DNA from 2 places in the Streptococcus suis S735 genome. Region 2 is predicted to be linked to the other one. Evidence: riboswitches for the same ligand, from Rfam matches in the RefSeq annotation. Region 2 holds a riboswitch; the other holds the start of a gene.

The links. A riboswitch is a leader RNA that binds a small molecule or an ion and turns the genes downstream of it on or off. The one in region 2 is predicted to bind thiamine pyrophosphate.
Region 1: it holds a riboswitch for thiamine pyrophosphate, as region 2 does, so the genes downstream of both, YYK_RS03495 (HAD family hydrolase) here and thiT (energy-coupled thiamine transporter ThiT) in region 2, are expected to answer to the same signal.

The regions. Positions count from the first base shown of each region.
Region 1 is NC_018526.1:708,057-715,981, forward strand. It holds gene pcrA (DNA helicase PcrA) at 1-889, shown strand, start outside; TPP riboswitch at 952-1,041, shown strand; gene YYK_RS03495 (HAD family hydrolase) at 1,376-2,023, shown strand; gene thiD (bifunctional hydroxymethylpyrimidine kinase/phosphomethylpyrimidine kinase) at 2,020-2,817, shown strand; gene thiM (hydroxyethylthiazole kinase) at 2,822-3,607, shown strand; gene thiE (thiamine phosphate synthase) at 3,600-4,289, shown strand; gene YYK_RS03515 (Crp/Fnr family transcriptional regulator) at 4,773-5,447, shown strand; gene YYK_RS03520 (nucleoside phosphorylase) at 5,459-6,205, shown strand; gene YYK_RS03525 (ECF transporter S component) at 6,240-6,821, shown strand; gene YYK_RS03530 (energy-coupling factor transporter transmembrane component T) at 6,832-7,596, shown strand; gene YYK_RS03535 (energy-coupling factor ABC transporter ATP-binding protein) at 7,596-7,925, shown strand, end outside.
Region 2 is NC_018526.1:498,482-506,406, reverse strand. It holds gene YYK_RS02565 (RNA polymerase sigma factor) at 1-13, opposite strand, end outside; gene ppc (phosphoenolpyruvate carboxylase) at 128-2,824, opposite strand; gene ftsW (cell division peptidoglycan polymerase FtsW) at 2,845-4,059, opposite strand; gene YYK_RS02550 (DUF4430 domain-containing protein) at 4,196-4,561, opposite strand; gene YYK_RS02545 (hypothetical protein) at 4,558-5,061, opposite strand; gene YYK_RS02540 (glycoside hydrolase family 25 protein) at 5,174-6,028, shown strand; TPP riboswitch at 6,052-6,147, shown strand; gene thiT (energy-coupled thiamine transporter ThiT) at 6,206-6,754, shown strand; gene YYK_RS02530 (DUF368 domain-containing protein) at 6,857-7,699, shown strand; gene YYK_RS02525 (YbaK/EbsC family protein) at 7,699-7,925, shown strand, end outside.

The sequences.
Region 1 (7,925 bases), 210 kb from region 2:
TCTTCGCAATCAATTAGACAACTTGACGGTTACCCAAGTAGTCGAGGCAGTATTGAACCAAACAGGCTACATCGATGCCCTTGCAGCACAAAATACCCTGGAAGCAAATGCCCGCATTGAAAACATCCAGGAATTCCTTTCTGTTACCAAAAACTTTGATGAAAAGGATGTTGAGGAAGAAGAGACAGGTCTAGATAAATTAACACGCTTCCTGCTTGATTTGGCCCTGATTGCTGACACAGATGATGGCGATACAGAATCTTCAGAAGTGACTCTTATGACCCTCCACGCAGCCAAAGGTCTGGAATTTCCAGTTGTCTTCTTGATTGGTATGGAGGAAAATGTCTTCCCACTTAGTCGTGCAGCAGAAGAAGAGGACGAATTGGAGGAAGAACGTCGTTTGGCATACGTAGGCATCACCCGTGCTGAGCAGACTCTCTACCTGACCAATGCCAATTCTCGACTCCTTTTCGGTCGCACCAACTACAACCAACCAAGCCGCTTTATTCGAGAAATTTCCAGTGACTTGCTTGATTATCAAGGCCTCGCTCGTCCAGCTAATACTAGCTTTAAGGCTTCTTATGTCAATGGCAGAGCGACACAGTTTGGACAAGGCATGAGCTTGCAACAAGCCCTACAAAGTCGAAAAGCATCCGTACAACCATCTGCCAAGCTCGGAGGTAGTATGCCCTTCGCATCAAGCAACCAATCGTCAAGCTCAGGCACCAACTGGTCAGTTGGTGACATCGCAGTCCATAAGAAATGGGGCCGCGGAACAGTCCTTGAAGTATCAGGTTCAGGCAGCAATCAAGAACTCAAAATCAATTTCCCTGATATGGGACTCAAAAAAGTCTTGGCAAGCTTAGCGCCGATAAGTAAAGAAGATTAAATTTAGTTAAAAAATAATTGCAGTAAGCTCGAAAATATGATAAAGTATTTTTGTAAAATTGAATAGAACATTTGGGGTGCCAAGAGGCTGAGATTATACCCATCGAACCTGATGCAGTTAGGACTGCCGAAGGGAAATGTGTATCAACAAATTTTGTTGACAAGTACTATATTTGTATTCTAGTATAGAATACTGTATTTACTGGTCATCAATCATCGTAGGTGTAACTCCATTTGATAAACCATCAGATGGAGTTTTTTCTATTGTCGAATGAAGAGTTCTCAGAAATACGGAATTGAGTGCAGGTAGCTCGACCAGCCTAGAGGCTATACTACGATGGAAATAAGATATGCGCAATAAGTCACTTTCGTAGAGTTCGACAAGGCGAAACTGATGATAAGGCTAATACAATTAATAGTATTTTCACAAATCCCCTTAGCCCCTTCAATTTACATTTTCACCGAGAAAAAGAGAAAGGAGATATAGATGAACAAAATGGTCATTTGGTTTGACCTTGATGGCGTTATCTTTGATTCCTATGGGGTCTGGGATCAGGTGGTTCAAGGAATTTTGAAACATCACGGGGTTGCTTATACCCAGCAGATAAGGGAAGAACTTTGGCGTATTCCAATGGAAGATGTCAACGGGTATTTATTGCAACTTGTGGAGAATTCCTTAGATGAGAATGAACTTGAAAGGCAAAAAATGAATCAACTGCAATCACTATATAGAGATATTTCCTTGATGGATGGTGTGCATGAACTCCTATCTACATTGAAGGCAAAAGGTGCAGTCATGTACGCAGTCACTTCAAACTATCTGGAGCTGGCTGAACTAGGATTGTCATCCCATCATCTTTCAAACTATTTTGTGAAACTATTTAGCAGTTTGAATCTGTTTGGAAGCGATAAAAATAGGGAGTTTTACCAATTCATCCTACATCAGGAACGGATAGATCCAGCCAATATCGTAATGGTCGAGGATAATAAGAACAATCTTTGTATTGGACATGAGTTAGGAATAGCGGGAGTTTATATAGAACATCCAAATTCCCCTTTTTCTGATGAGAATACAGGTATAGTTAGCATCAAGCAATTAAGTGAATTAATACCAATTTTGGAGGATAGAAAATGACATCTTTACATGTAGCATTATCAATAGCAGGAACAGATCCAACAGGCGGAGCAGGCATTATGGCTGATTTGAAGAGCTTTCAGGCTAGATCAGTTTATGGTATGGCAGTCGTGACGAGTGTCGTTGCTCAAAATACCAAAGGGGTGCAACTAATTCGTCATCTTGATCAGGAAATTTTAGAAGAACAATTGAAAAGTGTCTTTCAGGACATTGTTCCAGATGCAATAAAAACTGGAATGTTAGCACAAGTCGAGACCATTGAGCTTGTCGCAAGCTATCTTGCAAAACAGAAGTGTCCATATGTCTTGGATCCTGTTATGGTCGCAACGAGTGGAGACCGTTTGATTGAAGAGGATGCAATCAAAGCGCTGAAAACAAAATTACTGCCCCTTGCTACCATCATTACACCGAATCTACCGGAAGCAGAAGTTCTAGTCGGTAGAACACTGAAAAGTGAAAATGACATCATGAATGCGGGCCGTTGGATTCGGAAAGAACTTGGGGTAAAAAATGTGGTCATTAAGGGTGGACATCTGGCAAAGGCGGCATCTGACTACTTATTTTTAGAAGATGGTGAGATTAGTGTCATCAGTGCAGCACGCATTTCTACGAACCATACCCATGGTACAGGTTGTACCTACGCGGCAGTCATTACTGCAGAGTTGGCGAAAGGTCGGACAGTAGCAAAAGCAGTCGAAACTGCCAAACGATTTATTACAGAAGCAATTCAGACTGCTCTAGAACTGGGGCATGGAAATGGTCCTGTCAATCATACCACCTACAGAGGAGAGTAACTAGATGTATTTGGAAAAATTACGTAGTCAAAATCCCTTGACCATTTGTATTACGAATGATGTAGTCAAAAATTTTACAGCTAATGGCTTACTTGCTCTCGGTGCCTCACCTGCAATGAGCGAGTATCCAGAAGATTTGGAGGATCTACTTCCCTATACAAAGGGGTTATTGATTAATACAGGAACCTTGACCAATGAAACTTGGGAACTATACAAATCTGCCTTGGATATTGCTGAGAAATATGGTGTACCTACTGTCTTAGATCCTGTTGCGGCAGGTGCTGGTGCCTATCGCAAGAAAGTTACCTTGGATCTGTTACATCATCATACTATTTCACTCGTTCGTGGGAATGCAGGAGAAATTGCAGCCTTGATTGGTGAAAGTATTGAAACGAAAGGGGTAGATTCTGCTCAGATTGACAATGTAGGTGAACTTGCTCTCAGAGCCAACCAACAATTAGGAATTCCTGTTGTGATTACAGGAAAAAAAGATGCTGTCGCTGTGAATCATCAGGTTCGGATTTTGGAAAATGGTAGTGAGTTAATGCCACTAGTGACAGGGACAGGATGCCTGCTGGGAGCAGTTCTGGCTGCCTTTATTCACCTGGCTGATGAGGATTCATTATTGGATTGTTTGGAAGAGGTCCTATCGGCTTATTCGATCGCTGGAGAAATGGCAGAGCAGAAAACCTCACTACCAGGAACCTTCCAGATTGAGTTTATAAATAGCCTCTATGCAATCCAATCAGAAGAGGTTGAAGAAAATAAAAAGGTCATTCATTATGAATAGAAAAATGCTTCAAGTTTACTTTATTTGTGGCACGTCAGATTGTCCAAAAGGCAAATTTTTGGATGTACTGGAAAAGGCATTGCAGGCAGGAATCACTTGTTTTCAATTTCGTGAAAAAGGTGAGCAAGGTTTAACAGGGGCTGATAAACTACTGTTGGCAAAACAAGTTCAACACCTGTGTCACCGCTATCAGGTTCCATTAATCATTAATGATGATGTTGAGTTAGCACGTGCCATTGATGCTGATGGAATACACCTTGGACAGGAAGATTTGTCAGTAGTAGAAGCGAGACAGCTCTTCCCAGGGAAAATAATTGGACTATCAGTTGGAACAAAAGAAGAATACCTCAATTCGCCTATTGATCTAGTTGATTATATCGGAAGCGGACCTGTTTTTCCTACTCTATCTAAGGATGATGCTAGCCCAGCCATTGGAATGGATGGATTAAAGCAATTAAGGAAACTCAATTCCGATATTCCCATGGTTGCGATAGGAGGGTTATCTGCTAAAGATTGTAAGGAAGTTCTCCAAGCAGGTGCAGATGGCATAGCTGTTATCTCAGCCATTTCCCATGCTGAAGACCCCTACAAAGCAACCAAGATATTGGTGGATGGGATGCAAGCAATGATTTTAAAATTTAATCAAGTAGAATCTAATAAACAAATACTAAAAAATCCCTAATCAATTTGGGTCTTTTCATTTGATATTAAAACGAATTCTTAGTTGATATTAGTGGCAAGAAAAATAGTTTTTCTACTTTACAAAAATCAAAAGCCTTAAAAATAGCGCAATTTTATTATGTTATATAAATAAGTGTTAAATATTTCAGAAAATCTGACTACTTCACAAAAAATTAAATCATCTTTTGTAATGGAATCCGCATTTAGCAATACAAACATTCATCATTCGAAATGAGTAGAAGTTAAGTAATACAAATTAGAGTTTAAAAGCTCTTGGAATTAGGAAGATTTTATCAAAATTTATTTATAAAGTATGGCTTAGAAATCTGGAACAAATCGTAAAACAAGAAGACATTTGTCCTTAAAATGTTTGTGTATTATGACATTGGATATGTTTTTTTGCTATTGAATCGGACGGAATTCCTTTACTTGCAAAAAAGAAAGCGTTATCATTGTTGTGGTAACAATAAAGAAAGGAGCGTGTATGATTTTGAAAATGCATCTACTATTGGATATAATCGAGATGAATCCAGATGTATATTCATTACTAAAGCTTTGCCCATATGAAATCTTGCGTAAAATACATGTCAAGAGATTCGAAGATGGTGAATTTGAGTTGGAGCAAGGGGAGATCTATCAGTATATGTATATTATTGTTGAGGGGAGGGTCAATGTTTACTCGGAATCGGAAAATGGGAAAAAATATTTTCTTTGTTGTAGTCAGTCTGGTGACTTGATTGGAGAAATGGAAATATTTCAACAAGTTCCGTATATTAGTTATGTGAAAGGAGTTGGTGATATTATCGCTTTGGAAATAGATAAAGATACACTTTCGAGTTGGATGGCATTAGATCAAAACTTTAGTAGTTTGTTTATTAAGAAGATTTGTGAAAATTCCTATCGTATGTGTAATCGTATGAAGCGCAATAGTCTATATGATCTTAGACAGCGACTTGCATACTATTTGCTGGAGCAATTTGGAGGAAAAAAATTAGCATCATTACAGTTTAATTCGGAAAGATTGAGTCAAGAGATGGCGGTTACCCAACGGAGTATCAATCGATTGTTAAAAGAATTTAAAGAAAAGCAAATCATCGATTTAGGTCATGGTAAGATTCAACTATTGGACCACCAAGCTTTAACGAGTTTACTAGATTAGGAGAAAGAAAGATGGTACTACAACCACATATTCGTTGTGACATAGAACAAGGTGCAAGATACGCCATATTGCCGGGCGATCCACAGAGGGTGGACAGAGTAGCAGAGTTTTTAGATAGTGTAGAATTTATAGCATTCAATCGTGAACACAAAACAATGCGTGGAAGCTATAAGGGGGTTCCAGTGTTAGTTACCTCTACAGGGATGGGGGGTGCTTCAACAGGAATCGCGGTAGAAGAGTTGGCACGTATCGGTGTGGAATGTATGATTCGGATTGGCTCATGTGGAGCATTGCAACCGGAGATGCAGATGGGAGATTTGGTCATTTTGAATGGGGCTGTACGTGATGAGGGGACTTCTAGGGCGTATGTTGATCCAATTTTTCCGGCGGTTCCAGACCCTGATGTTTTATTTGCCTTACGAGGAACTGCTATGAACCAAGGTTTTGCCCATCACGTTGGAATTGCTAGAAGCCATGATAGTTTTTATATTGATAATGAGTTGGAAGTTGATCATTTTTGGTCTAAAAAAGGTGTATTAGCTGGAGACATGGAAAGTGCAGCTTTATTTACTATTGGTAGCCTACGTGGGATTAAAACGGGCTCCATTTTAAATACAGTGGCACTATATGATGGTGAATTGAAAGATGAGATCAACCAATATGTGTCTGGCGAAAATCGTGTGACACAAGGTGAAAAAAATGAAATTCTTACGACATTGGAAGCGATTGTGATGCTAGAAGAACAAAGGAAAGGATAGAATCATGAATTGGAGAAATAATAATCCATTATCATTGAAGTTTAATACTGCAGCTTTAGTGTTGATTCCGGCAGGGGTTGGGATTAATTATATTGGTAAATTGATTGCGGGGGTTCTCAAATTACCACTTTGGTTAGATTCGATTGGAACTTGTTTATCGGCTTGTTTGGCTGGTCCAATTGTAGGTGCTGTTGTGGGAATTATGAATAATTTAATTTATGGATTAACGGTGGATCCGATTTCTACAGTTTATGCCTTAACCAATGCAGCCCTAGGAATTGCAGTCGGTTTATTGGCTTATTACGGTAGTATGAAGAACATCAGGGGTGCCTTATTTACAGGAATTGTTGCTGGATTTGCAGCAGTCTTGGTATCAACGCCATTGAATATGATCTTTTGGGGTGGTACAACCGGAAATTTATGGGGAGACTTGGTTTATGCAGGTCTATTAGCTCAAAAATTCCCAGTTTGGTTTGCATCGTTTATGGATGAAATAGTGGTAGATATTCCAGATAAAATAGTCGTATTATTACTTGTGCTAAGCTTGTATAAGAGTTTACCAAAGAGTCTACTATCGCTTTACCAAAGTAATAGTGTGATTAAGAACCTAGATTAAGGAGGTCTCCATGAAAACGATGAGTTTGTTTGAAGACAAGAATTCATTTTTGAATAATTTGTCTCCGTTAACTAAGATGTTGTATGTGCTTGCGACCATTCTGATACCGATTATTGCAGGTGATTTAGCTGTATTTAGCATTACAATTCTTTTAAGTGTCGTTTTGTTAGCACATTCTAAAGTGTTAAGGCAGACCTTACCCATTCTGAGTGTATCTGGGTTTGTTATTTTAACGGTAGGAATTATTCAAGGATTGTTTAGAAGTGGTAATGTCACGCCTGTTTTTCAATTAGGTCCAGTCATTTTTTATAAGGAAGGCTTGATATTTGCAGCTGAGATTGCTTTAAATGTATGTAATATTATTTTAGCTTTCTGTGTTCTGATTTTAACGACAAAATCGTCGGACATGATTGAAGAATTAGTTAGAAAAGGCTTCTCACCTCGAATGGGATATGTGTTTGTCTCCTTGTTCCAATTAATCCCTCAGATGACGAGCCGAATGGCAACAATTACGGATGCACAAAGAAGTCGTGGGATGGAAACAGAAGGTTCGATGTTGGTTCGGCTAAAAGCTTTTTTGCCATTGGTCTCTCCTGTAATTATGAGTTCTTTTATTGATACGAGAGAACGCGCAATTGCCTTAGAGGTTCGAGGATTTAATTCAAAATCTAAAAAGACATTTATCAATCCACCGATTCGTTCGCAATTTGATCGATTGATTCAAATTTTCTGCATTTTTGGAGTTGTGCTAGCAATTGTCTGGAGGGTTCTATAATGGCACATATTAAAATTGAAAATCTAAAATACCAATATCCCTTTGCTGAAAAGTTGGCTCTAGACGGCATCACGTGTGAGATTCGTCCAGGTGAATTCATTGGGGTAATTGGTCGAAATGGTTCTGGAAAATCGACATTCTGTCAATCATTAACAGGACTTGTTCCGAATTTTTACCGTGGTTCGTATGGAGGAAAGGTATGGATTGATCAATCCGAAGTGAAGAGGGTAGAGGTTGATGACTTGTGCCAAAAAGTCGGAAGCGTTTTTCAAAATCCATTTAATCAAATTACAGGTTCTAAGGCGACTGTGTATGAAGAAATTGCTTTC
Region 2 (7,925 bases):
GTTTGATACTCATCTCCTCCTTTCACTAATAGAACGAATAAGGGATGATTTGGTTACACTTTCTTATGATTATTATATATTTTTATCAGCAAAAAAAACAACCTCCGAAGAAGTTGTTTTATGCCTATTAACCTGAGTTGCGCAAACCTGTCGCCACACCATTGATGGTAATATGAATGAGATTCTCTTGTTCTTTGCTCAATTCTCCACGACGAAGACGATGAATTAATTCAATCTGAATATAGTTGAGCACATTAAAATAAGGCATGCGATAATCAAGACTAGCTTTTAGAAACGGTAGTTCTGCTAAAAGCTCATCATTTTGCTCGATTGACAAAATAATTTCTTTGGTCAACTGCCATTCATCTAAAATGACATGGAAGATATTTCGTACCTCTTCGCTTTCACACATTTTAGCATATTCAAATGCGATATTCATATTGGATTTAGACAATACCATATCCACGTTTGATAGAAGTGAACGGAAGAATGGCCAAGATTCATACATTTTTTGTAACTTAGACAAATTATCAGGGTGCTTATCAATAAAGCGTTTGAAACTTGAACCAACTCCATACCACCCTGGCAACATGACACGGTTTTGTGACCAAGAGAATACCCATGGGATCGCACGCAAACCACCGATTTCTGTGATGGTTTTTCGAGCCGCAGGACGTGAGCCAATGTTCAGACTTGATACTTCACGAATTGGACTAGCGGCAAAGAAATAATCATAAAAATGTGGATTGTTGAATACAAGATCTCTATAAATACGATAGCTATCTGATACAATTTCATCCATGGTTTCGCGATAGCCATCGATTTCATTTGGATCGGTAATCATTTGTGTGACCATACGGTCAAGCGTTGCAGATACCAGCATTTCTAAATTATAGTAGGCTGCGTCTTTGTTACCGTATTTATTGCCTATCACTTCGCCTTGTTCTGTCAAACGAAGCCGGTCCTTGATGGAACCAAATGGCTGAGATGTAATCGCATCATAGGAAGGACCACCACCACGACCAACAGTACCTCCACGACCGTGGAAGAAGGTGATGTTTACTCCGTAGTCTTGACCAATTTGCGTCAATTCATTCTGTGCTTTGTAGAGTGTCCAGCCGGAGGATAGGTAGCCACCATCCTTGTTGGAATCTGAGTAGCCAAGCATGATTTCTTGGTAGTATTTATTGCCTGCAATCCAACGTTTCGCTAAATCTAATTGCAGATATTGACGCATGGTATCAGGTGCATTATCTAAATCCTCGATTGTCTCAAAAAGTGGAACAATCTGAACACGGGCCTTATCGACATCTACTAGACCAACTTCTTTTAATAGGACAGCTAATTCCAGTAAATCAGAAACACTCTCCGAGTGTGAAATAATATGTTGCTTGATGATTTCCTCACCTAGCTTATCTTTCAATTCACGTGCAGCAGCAAAGATTGCCAATTCTTTTTCTAATTGTTCTGACTTTGGCATGTGCGTTGCAGAAAGAATGCGTGGATCTGTTTCCAACTGTTTCAAAAGAACATGGCATTTAGCTTCCTCAGATAAACTGGAGTAGTCTTCTACGATACGAGCAGAGGCCAATAACTCCGCAACACTTGCTTCATGAATAGAAGAGTCTTGGCGCATATCGATACTAGCTAGGTAGAAACCAAACGCTTCAACCGCTTCAAGCAATTCTGTAAAATCACCTTTCAATAGCGCCATAGATTTATTTTCGACCAAAGATTGTTTGATGGCTAATAAATCAGCTTTAAACTCGGCTACATTACTATAGCGAACATCTGACGGCTTATTGTGAACTAAATAATCTCTTGTATTTGCAAGTTTCATCTGAATATAGTGAAAAGCACGACGATAAGGCTCATTTTCACGGTAGACAGAACTATCTTCAGATAAATCCGCCAGCATCTTAACCGCTGTAGATACATTTACAATGGAAGTTGAGAGCGAAAAATTCCGATAGAGTTTATAGAGTTGCTCATCGTAATAATTCATAATGACTTCACACTGAGTCAAGGCTGACAGCTTCAAGGTCTCTGCAGTAACAAATGGATTTCCATCACGGTCTCCCCCAATCCACATACCCATTGTAATTGGACGAGGATTATTTAAGACGATTCCTTTCTCAGCGGCCAAACGTTTGTATTCCCGCTGCAACTTAGTGACAGCCTTAATAAAGGAAGAATTGTAATACTCCATAACGTTTGTGATTTCGTTGGTTACCTTCAACTTCTTCTCACGAATCATATCCGTCTGCATGATAATTTCAATGTAACAACGGAGCTCATCTTCCCATTTGTTTTTATTGAGCAAGCCCAATTTTACATCGCGATAACGACGAAGCAACTCATGAATATGCTTGGTTAAATCAAGCATAGACTGGCGTTGAACCTGAGTAGGATGGGCTGTCAAGACTGGAACAACATTCAACTTTTCAAGGATTTCAGCTGCATTTTCTTGTTTGGAAACCATATCAATTGTTGTTGAAATCTTACCAAGATAATCTTGATCAATATTGTTTTGATGGTTGATTTCATAGGCCAAGTCAACATCTTCTGATATATTAATCAAAAGTGGCAAAACAGCAAAGTATCGAGAAATAACCGCTAGTTCATCATTATTCAACTGACTGATAATAGCAATCAATGCCTGATAATCATCTTGACGAGACAATTGAGATAGTTCTACAATTTTAGCAAAAGTCTCTGCAGGCATCATTTGGGCTGCTACTTCTTCCAAAATAGATGTTAGAATCGTTACTTCTTCACGGATTGCTTCCTTGTTGTTATAGTTTTCTAATTTTTGAATAGCCATCTCCTACCTCTTTCCTATCTCTAAATTAGCGTACGCTCTATTTCTTCTTCAATTAATCGACGTTTTTCACTAGCATCAATATTCAAAACAAACCCTATCCCGATGGAAATAATCAAGAGACTCGATCCACCCTGTGACAAGAAGGGGAAAGTTACCCCCGTTGCAGGAATAATTCCTGAAATTCCTCCGATATTGACAAATGTTTGAATCAGAAGCATACCTGCCATTCCAAGTGCCATCATCGCATTAAATGGACTACGAGCACGGACGCCTACAATAATAATTCGAATAATCAAAAAGAACAATAAGGCTAGAATTAAACTAGCTCCAACAAAACCGAGTTCTTCAATGACAATCGAAAACGCAAAGTCGGTGTGGGCCTCTGGTAGATACCCCTTTTTCTCAATCGAATTTCCCAAACCACGTCCAAGCCATCCACCGTTACTCATCGCATAGTAAGAATGAGTCAATTGAAGACCTGAGTTGGTGGCATTACCAAATGGATCAAAATAGGCAGCAAAACGACGAGCAATATAACCAAAGAGCGGAATTTTTTCCACCGTTTCTACACCCAAAATACGAATCGTCCCTAGAATAACTGTTGAGGCGGCCACAATTCCTAAAACCGCTGTTGAAAACCAGCGATAGGCAATCCCACTCACACTAATCATCACGACCATAATCAGCACAATAATCGTCGCATTTCCCAAGTCCGGCAGTGTCGCAACTAGACCTAGGAGGAGCAGACTGACCACCCGCCAATCTGTAAACTCTTTCGGAATCCAACTTCCTTTAATCAACGATACATAGTCATAAGTCCGAATATCCGCCTGTTGTTTTGCAAACTCATGTGCCAGATACCAAATGATAATTAATTTCAAATATTCTGCCGGCTGCAAGGTTCCTGCGATTGGCAGAGGAATCCATCCATGAGCCCCGTTAATCGGAGGAAACAACCGAGAAATAGCTAACAGAAATACTTCTACCAAAATAACCGAATAGATAACGGCTTTCTTGCGTAAAAAACTTAATTTCATACGATAAATCGTATAGATTGCTACCAAGCTGACAATCCAGAATCCTGCCTGGTTAATCACTGTTCTAAATGGATTTCCACCATTAATAATTTGCGTAGCACTGGTTGTCGAATAGACCATGACCAACCCAATCACCGATAAGATGAGATAGGGAATCAGTATGGAATAATTCAACAACTGGCGTTTGTCAATCTTCATTGCTTATCCAACCTTCTTCGAGTATAGCTCTTATTATAGCATACTTTGTATAAAAATACTTATCACTTTCTAAGTTGCTCTGCAAACATTCGGAACTGACTTTTGTCGACAAGAAAAAGGCCGAAGCCTTTCATATCTATTCAAATGTTTCAAGATAAAATTCAATTTCATCCCCATTCGCAACTGTAAGGTCTTTCGCCCCTTTATCAGCCATTTGGCCATTAACTTTATACATCCAGTATGTATTGGTACTCGTATCTTGGCTAACACCATCAATTTCTGTTATCAAACCATTGTCTTCTACAATGTCATGATGTTCTTTAAGCACATCCATGACACTATCACCTTCTTCCGCAGTGACTTCCTGACGATTCTCTTTGTCCTTGGTTGTAATCTGCAAAGTGACTTCGATAGCCGAGTTGTTCTGTTTCTCGGTAGTGTTTGTACAAGCAGCCAAGAAGAGCGAGAAGACAACCATCAACATAATACTAATTTTTTTCATTTATAAAATCTCCTAAAAATATAATCAATAATTGGATAAAACAAAACTGTTGAAGTAGCGTGTAAACTATCAAAGACTAAACCATTAAGCCAAAAGACGATAGGAGAAGTCCCAAACTGTGTAGCAGATAAAAAACTTATCGTTAGCCCATACAAAAAGACAAGAATCCCCGCCAGAAGACTCTGTAGCCACAAGGGAATGTTCTCTTTTTTGATAAAAGGACCGATTGCCAACCACCATATAAATTGGATAAAAGCAAAACTAAGAACTTGCCACAAAACAACTGTGCCAAATCCAAAAAGCAAGCCACTCCCTACCATCACTAGTATCATCAATATCCAGCTCTCCAGCAAACTGAAATAGGACAGAACAATGAGGAAAATAGCCGTGAGAGGCTTTATATTGGGCAACGGTCCAAAAACCACCCTTAAAACAATCGTCAAAGAGGACAGAACAACTAGCTGACTAACACGTCTTACTTTTTCACTTTTGTCATGCATACCAATTTAGCCTACCCTATTCCCTTTATTATGTCAAGTTCAGATAATCTTTTACTATTTCTTGAATCGTATTTTTTTGATTTTTTCATGATTTTACGGTAGAATTGAGGAGATGAGAAAGAAACTAAATCCGATGATTGTTGTTGGTTTTTTCCTATCCTTCTTTGCTCTTATTTTCATCACTGGGGTGACTGGAAATACTGTAAATAAGACGGAGGTAGCTAACGAACCCGCAGTCACACAATCAAACACCAGTACAAGTTCTAAAACAACAAATTCTAGTTCGAGTTATTACATTGCAAATGCGCTCGAAATGAAACCTATCATCGACGTTTCTGCTTGGCAGAGACCGTCTGAAATTGACTACGATACCCTTAGCAAAAACATTTCTGGCGCCATCGTTCGTATTCAAAGTGGATCACACACTAAAAACGAAAATACTGCGACTGATAAAAATGGGTTAGATAAATCCTTTGATACCCATATTAAAGAATTTCAAGCAAGAAATATACCTGTTGCTGTCTATGCCTATGTCACGGGAAATAGTATTGAGAACATGCGAGAGGAAGCTCGAAGCTTTTATAAGGCCGCAAATAAGTACAAGCCAACCTTCTATTGGTTAGACGTCGAAGAATATACCATGGATGATATGAATGCTGGAGTGGAGGCTTTTCGAAAAGAGTTAGAAACTCTCGGCGCTAAAAACATTGGAATTTACGTCGGAACCTATTTCATGGAAGACCACAGCATCAATGTGGATAAATTTGACGCTATTTGGATTCCTACATACGGTGATGATTCTGGCTACTACAATGCCGCTCCAAATACTGACTTGAACTACGATCTTCACCAATATACCTCACGTGGTTATGTAAACGGCTTTGAGCACCACCTAGACCTCAACATTATTACTACCCTGAAGGATCCTAATGAAGTTTATCAGAAACTATTTACAACACCCGAATAAAATGATACAATTTCACTAATTACATATACACAAAGGAGTGCTTCGGCTGAGATCGCAACTGCGAAATCCTCGAACCTGATCTAGTTAAAACTAGCGTAGGAATTGTGTGCTTTATAGAATGATACTATACTCTGCTATAAACACTCCTTTGTTGACCATCTACAAAGGAGTCTTTTTATGCCCACATCAAAATTACCCATCCTAGCTGAAGTTGCTATCTTTTCTGCCATTGCCCTCGTCTTTGACAAAATCCCGCTCTTTACAATGCCCCAAGGTGGATCTGTGTCTTTAGTCATGCTTCCAATCTTACTGCTTGCTCTGCGCCACGGACTAGGGGTAGGAGTTCTTACTGGTGGTATTGTAGGAACCATTCAACTTTTCTACGGTGGCTACTTCCTAAACGTTTTTCAAGTTTTTCTCGACTACGCATTTTCTTACGCCGGAATTGGTTTAGCAGGTTTAGTGGCACCCACCCTATCCAAACAAAACAATCTAAAAAATGCTACTCTCATCATTACTCTGGCTAGTTTTCTAGGAGGAAGCATCCGATTGTTAGCCACCTTCTTATCAGGAATTATTTTCTACGCAGACTACGCTCCAGATGGTATGCCTGTCTGGTTCTATTCCTTTACCTACAATATCAGCTATATTCTTCCTTCCACAGCAATTGCCTCTATTCTGCTCATTTTACTCTATAGAGCAAGACCAGGTTTTTACAATCTTTAACCAAAACTGCCTGCTGGATTTTATCTAACAGGCAGTCTTTTTAATTATTTTTACTTGCTTTATGCTATAATAGGAACGTTATAATACATTTTGGAGGAAATTATGGCTTCTTGGATTTCAAGAATTATTAAAGGTATGATTATCGCACTCGGCTTTATCTTACCTGGTGTCTCTGGGGGGGTACTCGCTGCTATCCTCGGAATCTATGAGCGACTAATTGGATTTTTAGCAAATATTCGAAAAGATTTCAAGGAAAACTTTCTTTATTTTGTTCCTGTAGGAATTGGTGGAATTTTGGGAATCGCACTTTTCTCTTTCCCTGTAGAATTTTTATTGCAACATTTCCAAGTCCCAGTTTTGTGGGCCTTTGCGGGAGCAATCGTGGGAACGATTCCTAGCCTACTTAAAGAATCAACTCAAAAGAGCAAACGAGATAGCATTGATTTGGCTTGGTTGATTGGGACATTCATTATTTCTGGCCTCCTACTTTACAATTTGAGCGATCTTGTCGGGACACTTCCAGCTACTTTTGCTAGTTTTGTATTGGCAGGTGCCTTGATTGCTTTAGGGGTACTTGTTCCTGGACTCAGCCCTTCAAACTTACTATTGATTTTGGGTATCTACACGCCAATGCTAAATGGTTTCAAATCACTTGATCTATTCGGTACCTTCCTACCAATCGCAATCGGTGGCGTTCTTGCAATGGTTGCATTTTCAAAAGCAATGGACCACGCTCTGAAAGTATACCATTCACGTGTTTATCACTTTATTATTGGTATCGTTTCATCTTCTACTCTCCTAATTTTGATTCCACAAGCAAGTAATAAAGAGTCTATTTCCTATGCTGGCGCTAACTTTGTTACATGGATTGCTGCTATTGTCCTATTTATACTAGGAGCATGGTTAGGGCTTTGGATGAGTAAACTTGAGGAAAAATATAAATAATGGCAAAAAAGGTTAAAATAAAGAAAACCTTGGTGGACCAAATATTGGACAAGGCTAAGATCAATCATGATAGCCTTGTTTTAAATGCCTTCGAAGGTCAACTTCCACCAGGAATTGAAGAACACGAAATTTACAAAACACTGGCATTAACTGGAGATAAAACTGGACCAATTATCGGCATTATCCCAATCACAGAACACCTGTCTGAGAAACAATTAGCCAAGAT